2 linked regions of the Streptosporangium becharense genome follow. The main gene of each other region encodes a partner of the protein of the gene in region 2 in a complex. Links are inferred from orthologs where the notes say so. Each region holds a gene or a part of one and is shown on either strand. Other genes may lie near its edges. The genes, in order: F4562_RS06265 and smc.

The links.
Region 1: the proteins of smc (region 2) and F4562_RS06265 are in contact, whole or in part, in a crystal structure (PDB 3ZGX), measured with the Bacillus subtilis proteins. The link is inferred for Streptosporangium becharense from one-to-one orthologs.

Annotation. Positions count from the first base shown.
Region 1 is NZ_JACHMP010000001.1:1,465,958-1,476,350, forward strand. The notes cover bases 1-2,850. They hold F4562_RS06265 (segregation and condensation protein A), read right to left. Parts: upstream 1,918-2,850; coding sequence 1,084-1,917; downstream 1-1,083. Other genes in these bases: scpB (SMC-Scp complex subunit ScpB), read right to left, coding at 531-1,091; F4562_RS06270 (ParA family protein), read right to left, coding at 1,982-2,850. Outside these bases: more of F4562_RS06270, read right to left, coding at 2,851-2,929; F4562_RS06275 (tyrosine recombinase), read right to left, coding at 3,029-3,955; F4562_RS06280 (NUDIX domain-containing protein), read right to left, coding at 3,968-4,621; pyrG (CTP synthase), read right to left, coding at 4,618-6,288; F4562_RS06290 (acyltransferase), read left to right, coding at 6,445-7,239; F4562_RS06295 (DUF4126 domain-containing protein), read left to right, coding at 7,324-7,917; F4562_RS06300 (hypothetical protein), read left to right, coding at 8,204-8,818; F4562_RS06305 (Uma2 family endonuclease), read left to right, coding at 9,079-9,660; excinuclease ABC subunit UvrB, read right to left, coding at 9,721-10,393. UniProt on the Bacillus subtilis protein: Participates in chromosomal partition during cell division. May act via the formation of a condensin-like complex containing Smc and ScpB that pull DNA away from mid-cell into both cell halves.
Region 2 is NZ_JACHMP010000001.1:5,144,386-5,152,851, reverse strand. What follows is about bases 972-5,197. They hold smc (chromosome segregation protein SMC), read right to left. Parts: upstream 4,856-5,197; coding sequence 1,172-4,855; downstream 972-1,171. Other genes in these bases: ftsY (signal recognition particle-docking protein FtsY), read right to left, coding at 972-1,124. Also shown: more of ftsY, read right to left, coding at 1-971; F4562_RS22665 (hypothetical protein), read right to left, coding at 5,252-5,443; F4562_RS22660 (acylphosphatase), read right to left, coding at 5,633-5,899; mutM (bifunctional DNA-formamidopyrimidine glycosylase/DNA-(apurinic or apyrimidinic site) lyase), read right to left, coding at 5,932-6,798; rnc (ribonuclease III), read right to left, coding at 6,825-7,553; rpmF (50S ribosomal protein L32), read right to left, coding at 7,786-7,965; F4562_RS22640 (YceD family protein), read right to left, coding at 7,967-8,466. UniProt on the Bacillus subtilis protein: Required for chromosome condensation and partitioning.

The sequences.
Region 1 (10,393 bases), 3.7 Mb from region 2 along the record:
CCGGCTCCGCGAACCACCGCGCTCGGAGCGGAGAGCATCCCGCTCGTCACCCCGCGGGAAAGCGTCGCCGGACCGGTCGCGTCCGCCGCGACCGGAGAAACCGGCCCGGGAGTCGTCACGCTCGCTCTGACGCGGCCGGAAGTCGTCACGGTCGTCGCGACGTCCGGAACCGGACCGGAGAGCTCCGCGGGGGCCGCCCGCGGGGCGGTCGTACCGGTCGCGCGAGCCGTCACGGTCGGCGCGGAAGCCGCCGCGGTCGTCACGACGCGGACCGTCGGAACGGAAACCGCCCCGCTCATCACGACGCGGACCGTCGGAACGGAAACCGCCCCGCTCATCACGACGCGGACCGTCGGAACGGAAACCACCCCGCTCATCACGACGCGGACCATCGGAACGGAAACCGCCCCGGGAGCCGCCGGACTGCGAGGCCCCCCTGGAGCCACCGCTCCCTCGGGGGTCGCCGCCGCGCGGGGCTCCGCCACGGCCTCGACCGCGTCCATCACCGGACGGGGTGCTGCGCCTGTTGTTCACTGCTTCTGCTCCTCTAGGGATTCCATGTCGTCGGGCAGGAACGGTGCCAGTTCGGGAAGCTCGTCGAGATCCCGTAGGCCCATCCGCTCAAGGAAGTAGGGGGTCGTCCGGTACAGGACGGCCTGGCTCTCCGGTTCGGTGCCGGCCTCCTCGACCAGCCCCCTGGTCACCAGCGTGCGCATGACACTGTCGCTGTTGACGCCGCGGATGGCCGCGACCCGGGCCCGGCTGACCGGTTGCCGGTAGGCGACCACGGCCAGCGTCTCCAGCGCGGCCTGGGTGAGCCGTGCCTGCTGGCCGTCGCGGACGAACCGCTCCACGAGAGGCGCGCACTCGGGCCGCGTGTAGAACCGCCAGCCGCCGGCGACCTCTCTCAGATCGAAACCCCGTCCGGCGCCGGTGTATTCCGCGGACAGCTCCCGCAGCACCCTGGCCACCTCCTGGGTGGGCCGCTCCAGCACCTGCGCGAGGGTCACCTCGGCGACCGGCTCGTCGACCACCATGAGGATGGCCTCCAGCCCGGCACGCAGGTCCGGCTCGGGTGCCACGTCAGTCATCGGCGGGCTCTTTCCTCTTCGGGCTCTCGTCGTAGTCATCGGCGACGGTGACGTCACCGTCGTCGCTTCCGGTCCAGGTCACGTGCAGCTCCCCGAGGGCCTCGACCTGTTCGAAGGAGACGGCCGCCTCCCGGTAGAGCTCCAGGACGGCCAGGAAACGCGCGACGACCTCGAAGGTGCCGGAGCAGTCGGAGGTGAGGGCCCGGAAGGTCGCCCGGCGCAGGCGCCGCAGCCGCTCGACAAGGATAGCCGCCTGCTCGCGGACATTGGCGAGCGGTTGGTAGATGTGGGCCACCGAGACCGAGGGCGGCGCCTTGGGGGTGAACGCCCGCCGGGCGATCTCCGCCAGGCGCTCCGGGCCGATGCCCAGGACGAGTTCGGGAAGCAGGTCGGCGAACGGGGCCTCCATCGGCACCGACCGGGGGAACCGCAGGGCCTCCTCGGCCATCCGCGTGGAGAAGACCTTCACGACCTCCTTGTACGCCCGGTACTGCAACAGACGCGCGAAAAGCAGGTCGCGCGCCTCCAGCAGAGCCAGGTCCTCCTCGTCCTCGACCTCGCCGGACGGCAGCAGCCGGGCGGCCTTCAGGTCGAGAAGGGTGGCCGCGACGAGCAGGAAGTGACTCGTCTGGTCCAGGTCCCACTCCGGGCCTCTGGCCCGGATGTAGGCGATGAACTCGTCGGTGACCTGACTGAGGGAGACCTCCGTGATGTCCAGCTTGTGCTTGGAGATCAGACCCAGCAGCAGGTCGAAGGGACCTTCGAAGACCTCCAGGTGCACCTTGAAGGTGTCGTCGGCGGCCTGCGGCTGCTCGGTCTCGGTCATCCCGCCATTGTCCCGCATCCGCGGGTCGCGGCAGGCGCGTCGGCGGGCACGCCGGCGGACGCGGTCAGCGCTCCAGCGCGGCCCACCGGGCGAGGACCTCGCGGGCGAGCTCGCGGTAGGCGCTGGCGCCGAGCGACGAGGAGTCGAAGCTGGTGATCGGCTCTCCGGCCACGGTCGCGTCGGGGAAGCGGACCGTCCGGTTGATCACCGTGTGGAAGACCTTGTCGCCGAACGCCTCCACCACCCGGGCCAGCACCTCGCGGCCGTGCAAGGTGCGGGCGTCGTACATTGTGGCGAGAAGACCCTCGATGACCAGCTCGTCGTTGATGCGCTCCTGGACCTTGATGATCGTGTCCATGAGCAGCGCGACGCCGCGCAGCGCGAAGAACTCGCACTCCAGGGGGACCATGACGCCGTGGGCACAGGCCAGGGCGTTGATCGTGAGCAGCCCCAGGGAGGGCTGGCAGTCGATCAGGCACACGTCGTACTCGGGTAGCAGGGGTTTGATCACCCTCCCCAGCACCTGCTCGCGGGCGACCTCGGTGACGAGCTGGACCTCGGCCGCCGAAAGGTCGATGTTGCTGGGCAGCAGGTCCATGCCCTCGACGCCGGTCTCCAGCAGGACGTCCCTGGCGGTGATCTGCCGCTCCATGAGGAGGTTGTAGACCGTCAGGTCGAGCTGGAGAGGGTTGATCCCGAGGCCCACCGAGAGAGCGCCCTGGGGGTCGAAGTCGACCAGCAGGACCTTCAACCCGGCCTCCGCCAGCGCGGCGCCGAGGTTGATGGTGGTGGTCGTCTTGCCGACGCCGCCCTTCTGGTTGACCATGGCGACGACCCGCGCCGGCCCGTGCACGGTCCGGGGGGGCGGGTCGGGGAAGACCGGGCGAGGCCGCCCGGTCGGGCCGAGGACACCCCCACTGTGAGGGGCCCCGGCGGTCTTGGTGTCACCCCAGGGATTCTCGGGGTTTGCGGGGGTCGTTCCCCGGATAGAACCGTCGGTGGTCACAGTCACCAGTCGAACCTCCCTGACGGCCTCGAACCGGACCGTCCGGACGGACACTATGGCGTCAACACGTATGCGGCAAGGCGGCACGCCCGGACACAAGTAAGGTCAATGCCGCGTGCGCGGGCGCGCGGCGACACAGGCCTCGCGGAGCTCGTCGACCGTGACCTGGGTGTACACCTGGGTGGTGGTCACCGAGGCGTGGCCGAGCAGTTCCTGAACCACCCTAACGTCCGCACCCCCGTCCAGGAGGTGCGTTGCGAACGAATGTCGCAACATGTGAGGCGAGACGCCCTCCAGCCCGCCGCGCTCGGCGGCGGCCTGGAGAACCTCCCAGGCCCCCTGGCGGGTCAGCCGCCCGCCCCGGGCGTTGAGGAAGAGCCCCGGCCCGCCCCGGCCCCGCGAGGCGATGCACGGGCGGGCCCCGGTCAGGTAGGCGCCCATGGCGTCCCTGGCGAAACGGCCCAGAGGCACCAGCCGGGTGCGTCCGCCCTTGCCGCGCAGCCGCACCCGCTGGGCGCCGGCCGTCAGGTCGACGTCGTCCACGGTGAGCCCCACCGCCTCGGAGATCCGCGCGCCGGTGCCGTACAGCAGTTCCAGCAGCGCGCGGTTGCGCAGCGTCAGCGGAGCGCCGTCGGGGCCGGAGGCGGCGATCAGGCGCTCCACCTCGTCGACGCTGATCGCCCGGGGCTGCCTGCGGAGCTGGCGCGGTGGTCGCACGTCATGGGCCGGGTCGTGCGGGCAGACGCCCCGGCTCAGCGCGAACCGGTGCAGGCCGCGCACCGCGGAGACGGCCCGCGCCGCCGAGCTGGCGACGAGGGCCTGGTGCTTGTCGTCGCCCTCCTTGAGCACGGTCAGGAAGGCGGCGACGTCGTCCTGCGCCACCTCCCGGAAGGTGGCGCGGCCACGGCGCCTCAGGTACTCCACGTACCGGACGAGATCACGGCGATAGGAGGCCAGGGTGTTGGCCGCCAGACCACGCTCCACCGCCAGGTGGGTGAGGTAGCTGGACAGGACGGCCTCCGTCTCGCTCAGAATCTCCTCCTGTCATGCCTCCGGTGCGTCGGCGGGCCGCAGCGAGGCGAATCCGTCCGCCGAAGCGGCGTATGCGGCGAGAATACCGGCCACGGCTTGGGAATTGTGGATCATTCCCGCCATGGCACGCCGAACCGCTTCGGACAGGGGAATCCAGACCACCGGCATGTCGGCCTCCTCGTGCCGGTGGACGAAGTCGAGCTCCCCCTCGGCGAGGGGTTCGAGATCCCTGGCGAGGAAGACGCGGGTCCGTTCGTCGGTCATCCCCGGCGAGGTGAACGCGTCGACGAGGGTGTGCCAGGTGGCCGCCCGGTAGCCCGCCTCCTCGGCCAGCTCGCGGGCCGCGCCGACGTGCAGGGGCTCGTCCTCGACGTCGCGCAGGCCGGCGGGCAGCTCCCACAGCAGGCGCCGGACGGGGTGGCGGTACTGACGGATCATCAGGACCCGCTCCCGGTCGTCGAGAGCCACCACGGCCACCGACCCGGGGTGACGGACGTAGTCGCGCTTGACGGCCTCCCCGTCCGGCATCACGACGGCGTCGGTCACCGCGGTGATGACGTACCCGCGGAAGTGCTCGGCGGAGGAGACGGTCTTCCACTCCTCGGGGACGTCACGGACCTCCGGGACGCCCCCGGCCTCCTCGGCTCGCGCCCCGGACGCGCTCACTTGCCCCGTCCGGCCTTGACGACGGTGCCGCGGACGTCGGCGTAGGCCAGGGCGGCACCGATCAGGCCCTTGAACAGCGGGTGGGAGCGGGTCGGCCGGGAGCGGAACTCGGGGTGAGCCTGCGTGCCGATGAAGAAGGGGTGCGCGTCGGTGGGCAGCTCGGCGTACTCGACCAGACGGCCGTCGGGCGACAGGCCGGAGAAGACCAGACCGACCTTCTCCAGCTGGTCGCGGTAGGAGTTGTTGACCTCGTAGCGGTGGCGGTGGCGCTCGTCGACCTTGGCCATCCCGTACAGCTGACGGGCCAGGGAGCCCTCGGCGAGCTTGGCGGGGTACAGACCCAGGCGCATGGTGCCGCCCATGTCGCGCTCGCCGGAGACGACGTCCTCCTGGTCGGCCATGGTGGAGATGACCGGGTGGGGGGCGTCGGGGTCGAACTCGGTGCTGCCGGCGCCGTCGACGCCGGCCAGGTTGCGGGCGGCCTCGATGACCATGCACTGCATGCCCAGGCAGATGCCGAGCAGCGGGACCTTGTTCTCCCGCGCGTGCCGGATCGCGCCGACCTTGCCCTCGATGCCGCGCACGCCGAAACCGCCGGGGATGAGCACGCCGTCGACGCCGTCGAGCTCTCGGGCCGCGCCTTCCTGGGTCTCGCAGTCGTCGCTCTTGACCCAGCGGATGTTGACCCGGGCGTCGTTGGCGAAGCCGCCCGCGCGTAGCGCCTCGGTGACCGAGAGGTAGGCGTCGGGAAGGTCGATGTACTTGCCGACGAGGGCGATCGTCACCTCCTTGGCCGGGCGGTGCACGCGGCGCAGGAGCTGCTCCCACTCCTTCCAGTCGACGTCGCGGAAGGGCAGGCCGAGGCGGCGCACCACGTACGCGTCCAGCCCCTCGGAGTGCAGGACCTTGGGGATGTCGTAGATGCTCGCCGCGTCGACGGCGGAGACCACCGCGTCCTCGTCGACGTCGCACATGAGGCTGATCTTGCGCTTGATCGAGGTGCCGACCGGCCGGTCGGAGCGCAGGACGATCGCGTCGGGCTGGATGCCGATGCTGCGCAGCGCGGCGACCGAGTGCTGGGTCGGCTTGGTCTTCAGCTCCCCGCTCGGCCCGATGTACGGCAGGAGGGAGACGTGGAGGAAGAAGACGTTGTCCCGGCCCACCTCGTGGCGGACCTGACGGACCGCCTCCAGGAAGGGCAGCGACTCGATGTCGCCCACGGTGCCGCCGACCTCGGTGATGACCACGTCGACGTCGGGACCGGCCATGGACCGGATCCGGTCCTTGATCTCGTTGGTGATGTGCGGGATGACCTGGACCGTGTCGCCGAGATACTCGCCGCGGCGCTCCTTGGCGATGACGTTGGAGTAGACCTGGCCGGTGGTGACGTTGGCGGAACCGTGCAACTCGGTGTCGAGGAAGCGCTCGTAGTGGCCGACGTCGAGGTCGGTCTCGGCGCCGTCGTCGGTGACGAAGACCTCGCCGTGCTGGAACGGGTTCATGGTGCCCGGGTCGACGTTGAGATAGGGGTCGAGCTTCTGCATGGTGACGCGCAGGCCACGCAGCTTGAGAAGGCGCCCGAGGCTCGACGCCGTCAGCCCCTTGCCAAGACTGGAGGCGACGCCGCCGGTGACGAACAGATGTTTGGTGTGTGCGGCGCTACGCAAGAGGGGCTCCCGTGGTCGTTACAGATCAGTCGGCACATCCTGATGAATGGCCGTAAGGTCCACGGGCTCTCAGAATATCAAACGACGCCGGTGAAGTGCCCGGATATCCGGCCCCGCGTTCCCGCCGAACCCGACCAAGCGGTAACTTGAGCCGTTATGTCACTTCGTGGTGCGGTACGGCGCGCCGTGGGCACTCTCATCCACCGTAGCTGGGCGGCGGTCCGCAGGGCCGGCGCCGTCAGCCCCGCGAGCCCCGCCGGTTACCGCTTCCGGCGGCTCGGCGAGGGCGCCTGTCTGTCGTTCCCGCCCGGAGCCATTTTCGGCGAGGCCTGGATCGAGATCGGCGACCACACCCTCATCGGCGAGCGGGTCTCCATCTCCGCCGGCATGGGCCCGGGGGTCGACCTGGGCCCGGACTCGATCGTGCGGATCGGCGGGAGCTGCTCGATCGGCCGGGGCAGCCACATCGTGGGCCATCAGTCGATCGACATCGGCGACCACGTCTTCACCGGCCCGTACGTCTACATAACCGACCAGAACCACGTCTACGACGACCCGGAGACGCCGATCGGCCGCCAGTGGCCGCGCAACAACCCCGTGGTGATCGGTTCGGGGTCGTGGCTGGGCACCGGCGCGATCATCCTGCCGGGCACCCGGATCGGCAGGCAGTGCGTGGTCGCGGGCGGGGCCGTGGTACGCGGGACGTTTCCCGACCACAGCGTGGTCGCCGGCATCCCGGCCAAGGTGGTGCGCCGCTACACGCCCGGCCAGGGATGGCTCCCGCCCCACCTGAGCGGCAACGCCGCGATCGGGGCCGAGCCCTCCGGGCCGCACGAACCCGCCGGGCAGATCGAACCCTCCGGGCCGCACGAACCCGCCGGGCCGCACGAGCCGCACGAGCAGATCGAACCCGCCGGGCAGATCGAACCCGCCGAACTACGGAATCCATGAGTTCGGCAACGGGAATACGCGAGGCCCGGGATCGATGAGGGGTCCGCGATCGTTGGGGGGAGAAGAGGACACGACGGAGGTGCGATGCTCGCGGCGCTGACCGGGCTCGGGCTCTCCACCGCGGCGGGGCTCAACGCCTACATCCCGCTGCTGGTGGTCGGCCTGCTGGCCAACTTCACCGACCACGTGCGACTGCCGCCGGAGTTCGCCTGGCTGGCCGACGGGTGGGTGCTGGGCATCATCGGCGTGCTGCTCCTGGCCGAGTTCGTGCTCGACAAGGTGCCGGTGGTCGACAGCGTCAACGACATGATCCAGACCGTCGTCCGCCCGGCGTCCGGCGGAGTGGTGTTCAGCGCGACGGAGGCCGCGGCCCGGCTGGACGGGTCGTCCTGGATGAGTGACCGCCCCTGGATCGGTTGGGTGCTGGGCATCGGGATCGCACTGGCCGTACACGTGATGAAGTCGGTCACCAGGCCGGTGGTCAACGCCGGCACGGCCGGGGTCGGCGCACCCGTGGTCAGCACGGTGGAGGACGCCGGGTCACTCGGCATCAGCCTGGTGGCGGTCTTCCTGCCGGTCCTGGTCGTCGTGGTGGTGGCGGGGCTGGCGCTGTCGGCCTGGTGGGCGACCCGGCGGATCCGCCGCCGGCGTCGCCCCACCGGACTGGGCCCGGCATGACCCGTCTCCGGCGGTTACCCCCGTCTTCTCCTCCCCCGCACCTCGACCGCGTGGTCCAGACAACCGTCGCCGGCGCTCACTGTCTGCGACCGCCGCGGCCCGGCCCCGCCCTCCCCGCACCACGGCCGTGCCCGCCCCTCTGCCGCACGGCCCCGGACTTCGTCGCCGGCCCCCTCGGCGGCCGGTTCCGGACCGTCCGGCCCCCTTGTCCCCACGGCTTCGGCACCCGCGACCACACGGGCACGCGGGATATGCTCGAAGCATCTCGTCCAGCCCCTGTCGGGAGGTGGCTCCGATCGGCGATCTGCTCATCGTCCTGCTGGTGATCCTGCTGTTCCTCTTCCTGCTGGGAGCGGCTGGGCTCTACCTGCTCGTCAAGGTCGGCAAGAAGGCAGCGAAGAAGGCCAGGAAGGTCTCCACCCGTGTCGCCACCAACATGGCGGCCATGGGCACCGGTGACGCCGCGGAGACCGAACGGATGCGCCTGGACCTGCGTCGCGAGGTCTCACTGACCCGCCAGGCCGTCGACGGCGCGCTGGGCGACGGATGGGGCCTGGGCGACCTCCCCCAGCTCGTCGCCGAGATCTCGGCGCACGCCGAGCAACTGGACGCCCAGCTCGCCCGGTACGCCCAGGAGCGGCGCGTGTCGGCCTACGTCGACCACACCGCCCTCGGCCGCCTGCGCGAGCACCACGCCAAGCTGACCACGTCCTGTGCCCGGATCCGCGCCGACCTGCGCAATGACCAGATGGCGCACACGGCCGGGAACATCGACGAGATCCAGAACCGCACGAATCTGGAGATCGAGGCGCGCCGCCGGGCCCCCGACCCGCTCGACGAGATCGACGAGCTCTACAACCGCACGATGATCAACCGCTCCCAGCCGGACGAGCTGCGCTGATCCGCGACTGATCCACGGCCGGGCCGGCACCCGGTCGAGGCGGCCTCTCCGGAGCCGGTCGAGCGGATCACCCGCGCAGACCGCTCCGCCCCCGCCGACACCCCCCGCCTGGAGCCACCGGTGGGCGAAGCCGGGCCGGGCTCCTGCCCGGCCCGGCCTCGATCCGCGTCCGTGGCGGCATTCCTGCGAAGCGGGCACGGACGGTGGCATGATGACCCCGTCGAGCGATATCTCGGGGTGTCGCCGAAGGAGAACCTTTGATGACAGCCGCCTTGCCTGAGTGGTTCCACCTGGGGCCGGAGGGCGGCTGGACCGCCGACATGCTCGATCGTCTTCCTCCCGATGCGCCCCCGCACGTCGAACTGATCGACGGGTCACTCATCACGAGGTCTCCGCAGACCGCCGTCCACATGCTCATGCTCCGGCTCCTTGAGCGTGCGCTCACCCCCCCGGACAACCTCATCGTCGTCCGGGAGATGAGCGTGACGCTCGGCATCCGGCAGCGGCCCGAACCCGACATCATGGTGGTCACGAGATCGGCGCTGACGAGCCTGAAGACGACCTCGTTCAAGCCGGAGGACGTTCGTCTTGTGGTCGAGGTGGTCTCTCCGGAGTCGGTCGAGCGGGATCGGAGTACCAAACCCATCAAGTATTCCGACGCCGGGATCAAACACCTCTGGCGTGTGGAGCAGGAAGACGATCGGCCCGTCGTCTACACCTTCGAGCTGGAACCCTCGGTCAGGGCCTATGTCCCGACCGGCATCCACCGAGGGCGACTGAGGACGGACATCGGGTTCGAGGTCGACATCGAGCTGGATCTCGAGAAGTTCATCGGCCCTTGAGTCCCGGCCCCGGCCCGTTCCTTCCGCGGGGCCGGGGCAGAAACGGGCCGGAAAGGCCCGTCAGGAGACTCCGGCCTCCCGCATGTCACGCACCTCCCGCTTGAGTTCCTTGATCTCGTCGCGGAGCCGGGCGGCGACCTCGAACTGGAGGTCGGCCGCGGCCTGGTGCATCTGCTCGGTGAGCGACTCGACCAGCGCCTCCAGCTGGGCCCGGGGCATCTCCCCCGCGATCGCCTTGGCGTGCTGGCCGACCTGCTTGGCCGCGAAGCCGGGAACGGGCGCCTTGCCGCGCGACTGCTGACGGCCGCTGCCGCCGAGGAGCTGGGCGGTGTCGGCGTCTTCCCGGGTCAGCGAGTCGAGGATGTCGGCGATCTTCTTGCGGAGCGGCTGCGGGTCGATGCCGTTGGCCTCGTTGTAGGCGATCTGCTTGGCCCGGCGGCGGTTGGTCTCCTCGATCGCCCGTTCCATGGAGGGGGTGATCCGGTCTGCGTACATGTGCACCTGGCCGGAGACGTTACGGGCCGCGCGGCCGATGGTCTGGATCAGGGAGGTCTCCGAACGGAGGAAGCCCTCCTTGTCCGCGTCGAGGATGGCCACCAGCGACACCTCGGGCAGGTCGAGGCCCTCGCGGAGCAGGTTGATGCCGACCAGCACGTCGAACTCGCCCATCCGCAGCTCGCGGAGCAGCTCGATGCGGCGCAGGGTGTCGACCTCGCTGTGCAGATAGCGCACC
Region 2 (8,466 bases):
TCCGGGCCCTCACCGAGGCCGACGAGCTTGACCGGGACGCCCAGCTCCCGCTGGACCGAGATGATGATGCCACCCTTGGCGGTGCCGTCGAGCTTGGTCAGCGCGATACCGGTGATGTTGACGACCTCGGCGAACACCTGGGCCTGGCGCATGCCGTTCTGGCCCGTGGTGGCGTCGAGCACGAGCAGGACCTCGTCGACCGTGGCCCGCTTCTCGACGACGCGCTTGACCTTGCCGAGCTCATCCATCAGGCCGGTCTTGGTGTGCAGCCGCCCCGCGGTGTCGATGATCACCACGTCGGCCTTCTCCTCCGTGCCCTCGGCGACGGCGTCGAAGGCGACCGAGGCGGGGTCGCCGCCCTCGGGGCCCCGCACGACCTGCGCTCCGACCCGGTCTCCCCACGTCTGGAGCTGGTCGGCGGCGGCGGCGCGGAAGGTGTCGGCCGCGCCGAGCACCACCTTGTTCCCGTCGCCGATGAGGACGCGGGCCAGCTTGCCGGTGGTGGTGGTCTTGCCGGTGCCGTTGACACCGACCACGAGGACCACCGCCGGACGCTCGCCGTGCGGCTTGACGTGCAGGGTCCGGTCCATGTCGGCGCCGATCTGGGTGAGCAGTTCCTCCTTGAGGAGCGCGCGCGCCTCCTCGGGGGTCCGGCTGCCCAGCACCTTGACCCGGGTGCGCAGTTCCTCGACCATCGCCCTGGTCGGCCCGACGCCCACGTCGGCGGTGATCAGGGTCTCCTCGATCTCGTCCCAGGTCTCGTCGTCGAGACGGTCACGGGAGAGCAGCTCCAGGAGCCCCCGGCCGAGGGTGCTCTGCGACCGGGCCAGCCGGGCACGCAGCCGCACCATCCGGCCCGCGGACGGCGGCGGAACCTCGACCTCCGGGACGACCACCGCCGGTTCGACCGGCCGGGCCGGAGGCGGGACGGTGGTCGTCGCCTCGTCGTCCCGGACCGCGCCCCGGGACGGCGTCTGCCCCTGCTCGGGGAGCGTCGGCGTCTTGGGCGGCGCCACCGGCGGCGGCGCGCTCTTGCCACCCCCCCTGAACAGCAGGAACATGCCGCCCACCGTCAGCAGGGCGATGGCGGCGATGATCACGATTATGCCGAGATAGGCTTCCACAAGACCACAGTTTTCCAGACGGCCCGGGATGCTCCGACACCCTGGGGTCAGACCGCCTCGTGTTCGCGCAGTCGCTGGCTGATCACCTGGCTCACGCCGTCGCCCCGCATCGACACCCCGTAGAGGGCGTCGGCGATCTCCATCGTGCGCTTCTGGTGGGTGATGACGATGAGCTGCGAGGTCTCCCGCAGTTCCTCGAAGAGGGTCAGCAGGCGCTGGGTGTTGGTGTCGTCGAGCGCGGCCTCGACCTCGTCCATCACGTAGAACGGCGACGGCCGCGCCTTGAAGATGGCGACCAGGAACGCCACGGCGGTCAGCGACCGCTCGCCACCGGACAGCAGCGACAGCCGCTTGACCTTCTTGCCGGGTGGCCGGGCCTCGACCTCGACGCCGGTGGTGAGCATGTCCTCCGGATCGGTGAGCAGCAGCCTGCCCTCACCGCCGGGGAAGACCCGCGAGAAGATCGTCTCGAACTCGCGGGCCACGTCCTGGAAGGCGGCGCCGAAGACCTGCTCGACCCGATCGTCGACCTCCTTGACCACCAGCAGCAGGTCGCGGCGGGTCTTCTTGAGGTCCTCCAGCTGCGAGGTGAGGAACGCGTGCCGCTCCTCCAGCGCCGCGAACTCCTCCAGCGCGAGCGGGTTGACCTTGCCGAGCTGCGCCATCTGGCGGTCGGCCGCCCTGGCCCGTTTCAGCTGCTCCTCGCGGTCGTAGGGCACCGGCTCGCCGTCGCCCACGAGGACCGGCTGGTCCGGGCCGTACTCGGCGACGAGGGTCGCCGGCTCGACGCCGTACTCCTCGACCGCGCGCGCCTCCAGTTGCTCCAGGCGCAGCCGCTGCTCGGTACGGGCCACCTCACTGCCGTGTGCCCGGTTGACCAGCTTGTCCAGCTCGCCGGAGAGCTCACGGACGCGGAGCCGGACGGCCCTGAGCGAGGCGTCGATCTGCCCGCGTGCCCGCTCGGCCTCGTCGCGTTCCCCGGCCGCGGCGGACAGCGAGGTCTCCAGCACGCGCAGCGCCCGTTCGGCGCCCCGGACGACGGCCTGCGCGGTACGGGCCTGCCGACGCCGGCGCTCCCGCAGCTCGGCGGCCCTGGCCCGCTCCTCGCGCTCCCGCTCGGCCGCGCGCAGCAGTTCCTCGACCCTGCCCGCGATGCCCTTGACCCGCTCCTCGGCCGTCCGCACCGCCAGCCGCGCCTCCATCTCGGTCTGCCGGGCCACCGCGCAGATCTCGGCGAGCTCGTCCCGGATCTCGGTGGTGGGCTCGCCGTCCGGCTCCTCGGCGCCGACGGCGGCGGCCAGCCGCTCCTCCAGCTCGGCCAGCCCAGCCGCCTCGCGGTCACGCGCCTCCTGCGCGGCCCGCACGCCCCCGGCCAGACGCTCGCACTCGCCACGGGCGGCCTCGGCGGCGGCGCCGAGCTGTGCCAGGCGCCTGGCCGCCGCGGCGGTCCGCTGGTCCGCGTCGCGCTGCCTGGCCCTGACCTGGTCCAGCGCCGCCTGTGCCGCGTTGACCCCGGCCTGGGCGGTCTGCACACCCGTCTGCGCCTCGGCCACCCGGGCCTGGGCGGCCTCGACGGCGAACTGAGCCTCCCCCTCGGCCTCGGCGGCCTCCTCCAGTGCCACGGCGGTGCCCTCGGCGGCGACCCGGGCGGCGGCGAGGTCGGCGGACGCCTCGTCCAGCGCGGCCCGCACCTGAAGGGCGGAGGTGCCGCCGGCCGAGCCGCCCTGCGCGGCGTGGGTGCCGAGCAGGTCACCGTCGCGGGTGACGGCCCGCAGCCCGGGGTACTGCTCGACGGCCTTGCGCGCGGTGCCCAGGTCGTCGACGACCAGCACCCCGGCCAGCAGGTGGGCGAGGGTGGACCGCAGCTCGGCGGGGACGGTGACCAGGTCGGCCGCCCACTCGGCGCCGGCCACGGGCACCGGGCCGGTCTCGGGGCCGTCCCCGCCCGTGGCGATGACCATGCCGGCCCGGCCTCCGCCGGTGCTCCTGAGGAACTCGACGGCGTCGGCCGCGCTCCGCAGCGACTCGACGGCCACGGCCTCGGCCGCGGCGCCGAGCACCGCGGCGACGGCCACCTCGGCGCCGGGCCGCACCGAGAGCATGGTCGCCACCGGGCCGATCACCCCGGCCAGGTCGGCGGCGAGTAGGGCCGCGCCACCATCAGCACCCCTGGCCAGGCTCAGCTCCAGCGCCTCGTACCTGGCCTCCAGCGCCGCCACCTGGCGCTGCGCCTCCTGGTCGGCCCCGCGCGCGGCGGACAGGGCGGCCCGCGCCGCGCCGAGCGCGGCGTTCGGGCCGGAGACGGCCGCCTTGGCCTCCTCGACCCGGGCCCTGGCGTCGTCGACGGCCTGCCGGGCCTGCTCCACCGTCTCCAGGGCGATCTCCAGCTCCTCGGCGAGGGCGGGGTCGGCGGCGGGCTCGGCCAGTTCCTGGCTGTCGTGCTCGGCCTGGGCGGTCGCGGCGCGCTGCCCGGCCTCCTCCAGTGAGCGCCGCAGCCGCCCGATCTCCTCCTCGGCGGCCGTCACCCGGCTGCGTACGGCACCGACCTGGCCCCGGAGCCTGGCCAGCCCTTCGCGCCGGTCGGCCACGGCCCTGGCCTCGGCGGCCAGCCGCCGCTCCTCGGCGGCGAGTGCGGCCTCGGTCTCGGCGCGTCCGGCCACCGCGGCGGCGAGCGTCTCCTGTTCCCGGGCCAGCAGCTCGGCCAGGACCCGTTCCTGCTCGCGGACCTCCTCCGCCTCCCGCTCGAACTCCTCCGGGTCACGACCGCGGCGTTCCACCGCGGTGTCGGTGGCGTGCCGGTGCCGCTCGGCGGCGAGCCCGGCCAGGCCGCGCAGCCGCTCACGCAGCGACGACAGGCGGAAGAAGGTCTCCTGGGCGGCGGCCAGGCGGGGCTGGGCCTCGGCCTCGGCGGCCTCCAGCTCGGCCTCCGCCACCTGGCTCTGCTCCAGCTCGGCCTCCACCGCGGCGCGACGGGTGAGGACGGCCGCCTCGTCGGCCATCTCGCGCTCCAGGGTGGTGCGCAGGGTCAGCACGTCGTCGGCGAGCAGCCGGAGCCGGGCGTCGCGCAGGTCGGCCTGGATGACGGCGGCCCTGCGGGCGATCTCCGCCTGGCGGCCCAGCGGCTTGAGCTGGCGGCGCAGCTCGGTGGTGAGGTCCTGGACCCGGTTCATGTTGGCCTGCATGGCGTCGAGCTTCCGCAGCGCCTTCTCCTTGCGCTTGCGGTGCTTCAGGACGCCCGCGGCCTCCTCGATGAACGCCCGGCGCTCCTCGGGGCCGGCGTGCAGCACCTGGTCGAGCTGACCCTGCCCGACGATGACGTGCATCTCCCGGCCGATGCCGGAGTCGGACAGCAGCTCCTGGATGTCGAGCAGGCGGCAGGTGTCGCCGTTGATGGCGTACTCGCTCTGACCGGCCCGGAACATCAGACGGCTGATCGTGACCTCGGTGTAGTCGATCGGGAGCATGCCGTCGGAGTTGTCGATGGTCAAGGTGACCTCGGCCCGGCCCAGCGGGGCCCGCGAGGACGTCCCGGCGAAGATGACGTCCTCCATCTTGCCGCCGCGCAGCGACTTGGCGCTGTGCTCGCCCATCACCCACGCCAGGGCGTCGACCACGTTGGACTTGCCCGAACCGTTGGGGCCGACGACCGCGGTGATGCCCGGTTCGAAGCGGAGTGTGGTGGCCGAGGCGAAAGACTTGAACCCGCGCAGGGTGAGGGTCTTGAGATACAACGGAAAACCCCCATCCCCCGGTGTCCGCGCGCCGCGATCCCGGCGCCGCCGAACGTGGCGCGCCTGGTCAACCGGCGGCTCTGTTCACCGGGGAAGACTACCGTCCTTCACCGGTGCCCGCCGGTACACGGCCGGGATGCCCTCCGTGGATGCGGAACACGCTGAGAACACGGTGGGAACGGGGTTCGCGGACGCGGAACGCGACCGGAAAGGGGGGACGGCAGGAGGCGTCAGGAACGCGACCGGAAAAGGGGAACGGCAGGGGGGCGAGGAACGCGACGCGGGCGGATGCTCACCCGGCAGCAGGCCTTCCTCGCACGTCATGTGCGACAACGTCCGATATGACAAGGGACGCCCCGATGAGGCGTCCCTGGACAGTTGTTGCAGCCCCGGCCTCTAGGTGAGGGCCGGCTCGCGATCCTGCAGACCGAACGCCTCGTCGCGGACACTCGCCGCGAGCTCGTCGTTCTGGGCCTGGAGCCGGATGAGCTCCCCCTCCAGATCACGGATGCGCTGCTGGAGGCGACGCATTTCCGAGACCATCCGAGGGTCGGGACCGCCGACGTGGCCGAGTAGAGCCTTCGCCATGGTAAAGGGTCCTCCACGCTGAGTGACCAGACTGGTTCGCGCACTTCTTGCCGCGGGAGGGGTGCGCGTGGTTCTTATCAAGAGTCGCACCGGTGAAGGAGACGGTCAAGCTGAACGCTCCAGGTGGATGCACCAGTGGGCACTCTCGACGTCTAAATATACCTTATTTTGGGTGGTTTGTGGAAGTGGTCAGCGCTCCACAAAACCATGCACACTACCTTTGGCGTCGCTCCAGCGTTCGACGACGCCGTCCACCCTGCCGGGCGTGTCCCCACCCCGCAGGAGGGCCAGCAGCCGGGTGCACGACGCCCGCGGGCCCTCCGCGACGACCTCGACCCGTCCGTCGGTGGTGTTGCGGGCCCAGCCCACCAGACCGAGCTCCAGCGCCCGCGCTCGTGTCCACCAGCGGAAGCCCACCCCCTGCACCCGCCCCCGGACCCAGGCCGTCAGCCGCACATCCGTCGCATCCGTCACCTCTGCCTCGTCCGTCACGAGCTCGTCCTCCTCGGGCGGGGCTGGCAGCGGGGACAACTGTAGGAGGAACGGTTCATGAACGACTCCCGGACGATCGGGGTGCCGCAGCGCGGGCACGGCTCGTCACGCCTGCCGTACACCGCCAGGGAGCGGTCGAAGTAACCGCTCTCACCGTTGACGTTCACATACAGGCTGTCGAAGGACGTGCCGCCCTCGGCCAGCGCGGCGGACATCACCTCGCGGGCCCCGCCCAGCAGCCCGGCGATCTGCGGCCCGGTCAACGCCCCGGTGGGCCGGGAGCCGTGCAGCCCGGCCCGCCACAGCGCCTCGTCGGCGTAGATGTTGCCGACCCCACTGACCAGCGACTGGTCCAGCAGCGCCCGTTTGACCTCCGTCCGCCTCGCGCGCAGGCGGCGGGCGAAGGCTCCTTCGTCGAAGTGCTCCTCGAACGGGTCGGCCGCGATGTGCGCGATCGGCTCGGGCACCGCCCGGCCCGCCGCGTGGACCATGGACGTCACCAGCACGTGGCCGAACGTCCGCTGGTCGACGAAGCGCAGCTCGGGGCCGCCGTCGGTGAAGGCGATCCGCACGCGCAGATGTTTCTCGGGTGCCGTCCCGGGCTCCACCACCAGCAGCTGGCCGCTCATCCCGAGGTGGGCCAGGATCGCGTCGGAGCCGTCCAGCGGCAGCCAGAGATATTTGCCCCTGCGCTCGGCCGTGCCGATCGCGCGGCCCTTCAGCCTGGCGGTGAACTCCTCGGCCCCGGGGACGTGCCGCCGGATCGCCCGGGGGTGGAGCACCTCGGCGCGGGCGACGACCCGGCCGGAGACCCAGCGCTCCAGGCCGCGCCGTACGACCTCGACCTCGGGCAGCTCGGGCATGCACCCCTCCCCGTGAGCGTCGGCTTCTAGGGTGCCAGCTCGGCCTCGCGCCGTTCGCGGTCTTGGCGGATCCGGTTCCAGGCCGCCTCCGCGGCCTGCTGCTCGGCTTCCTTCTTCGAGCGGCCGGAACCCGCGCCGTACTGCTCCCCGCCGACGCGGACCGCCGCGGTGAAGGACTTGGCGTGGTCGGGGCCGCTCTCCGCGACGTGGTACTCGGGCACGCCGAGCGACTCGGACGCGGTGAGCTCCTGGAGCGAGGTCTTCCAGTCGAGCCCGGCCCCCAGCGAGGCCGACCGCGTGATGAGCCCGTCGAAGAGCAGGTGGACCACCCGGAACGCCTCGTCCAGGCCCTTGTCGACGTAGACGGCGCCGATGAGCGCCTCAAGGGTGTCGGCCAGGATCGAGGACTTGTCACGCCCGCCGGTGCCCTCCTCGCCCCTGCCGAGCCGCAGGAAGCGGCCCAGGCCCAGCGTGCGGGCCACGTCGGCCAGGGCCCGCATGTTGACCACCGCCGCCCTGAGCTTGGCCAGCTGCCCCTCGGGCAGGTCGGGGTGGTTGCGGTAGAGGGTGTCGGTGACGACGAGCCCCAGCACCGAGTCGCCGAGGAACTCCAGGCGCTCGTTGGTGGGCAGCCCGCCGTTCTCGTACGCGTAGGAACGATGGGTCAGCGCCCGCTCCAGGATGGCGGAGTCGATCCGCACCGACAGGAGGCGCTCAAGCTCACTCTGGACTGCCTCGACGGCGATCGGCTTCATGCTCGTGGCCACGGCTTCTCCTCGCACGCTCTCTCATGGAATGCGCGATGGCGAAGGTGGGGTATGACAAATGCCCGAAGACGTGGTGGGCGCCGGGAGGGTACGCGTTCTACCGCGAACCCCGGCGTCCACCACAGCCGCGGGCGGACCGCCATCGCATAGGGGGGTGAAGACGGTGACGCCGGCCGGAGCCGGGCAGGGGCCCGGCCGGCATCCGTCGGTCAGAGTGCGATCAGGCGGAGGGCTCGATCACCTGACGGCGGTTGTAGGTGCCGCAGGTCGGGCACGCCACGTGCGGACGCTTCGGCGAGCGGCACTGGGGGCAGCTCACGAGCGAAACCGCGGCGGCCTTCCACTGCGACCTGCGGGAGCGAGTGTTGCTCCGCGACATCTTGCGCTTGGGGACAGCCACGTCAGCTCTCCTGATCGTTGTTATGTTCCGGAACCAGATCTTGCAGCTTGGCCCAGCGAGGATCGACCGCCTCGTGCGTGTGGCCAGGCTCGGCGTCGGCCAGCCTGATCCCGCATTCCACGCAGAGCCCGGAGCAGTCTTCACTGCAGACCGGGCTCAACGGCAGTGTGAGCACCACCGCGTCGCGGAAGACGGGTTCGAGGTCGAGGAGTTCACCGTCGAGAAGCGAGTCACCCTCGGCAGCATCCTCTGCCGAGTAGAAGAACAGCTCCTGGAAGTCGACCTCGCTGTGCGAGGTGACCGGTTCCAGGCAGCGTGCGCACTCCCCCCGCAGCGGGGAGCGCGCAGTGCCCGTGACGAGCACACCCTCCATGACAGCCTCAAGCCGGATGTCCAGCTCGACTTCGGCGTCCTTGGGGACGCCGATCATGTCGACGCCGATGTCCGCCGGTGCCGGAAGAGCGAGATGCATCTGCCGCATGGACCCCGGTCGCCGCCCCA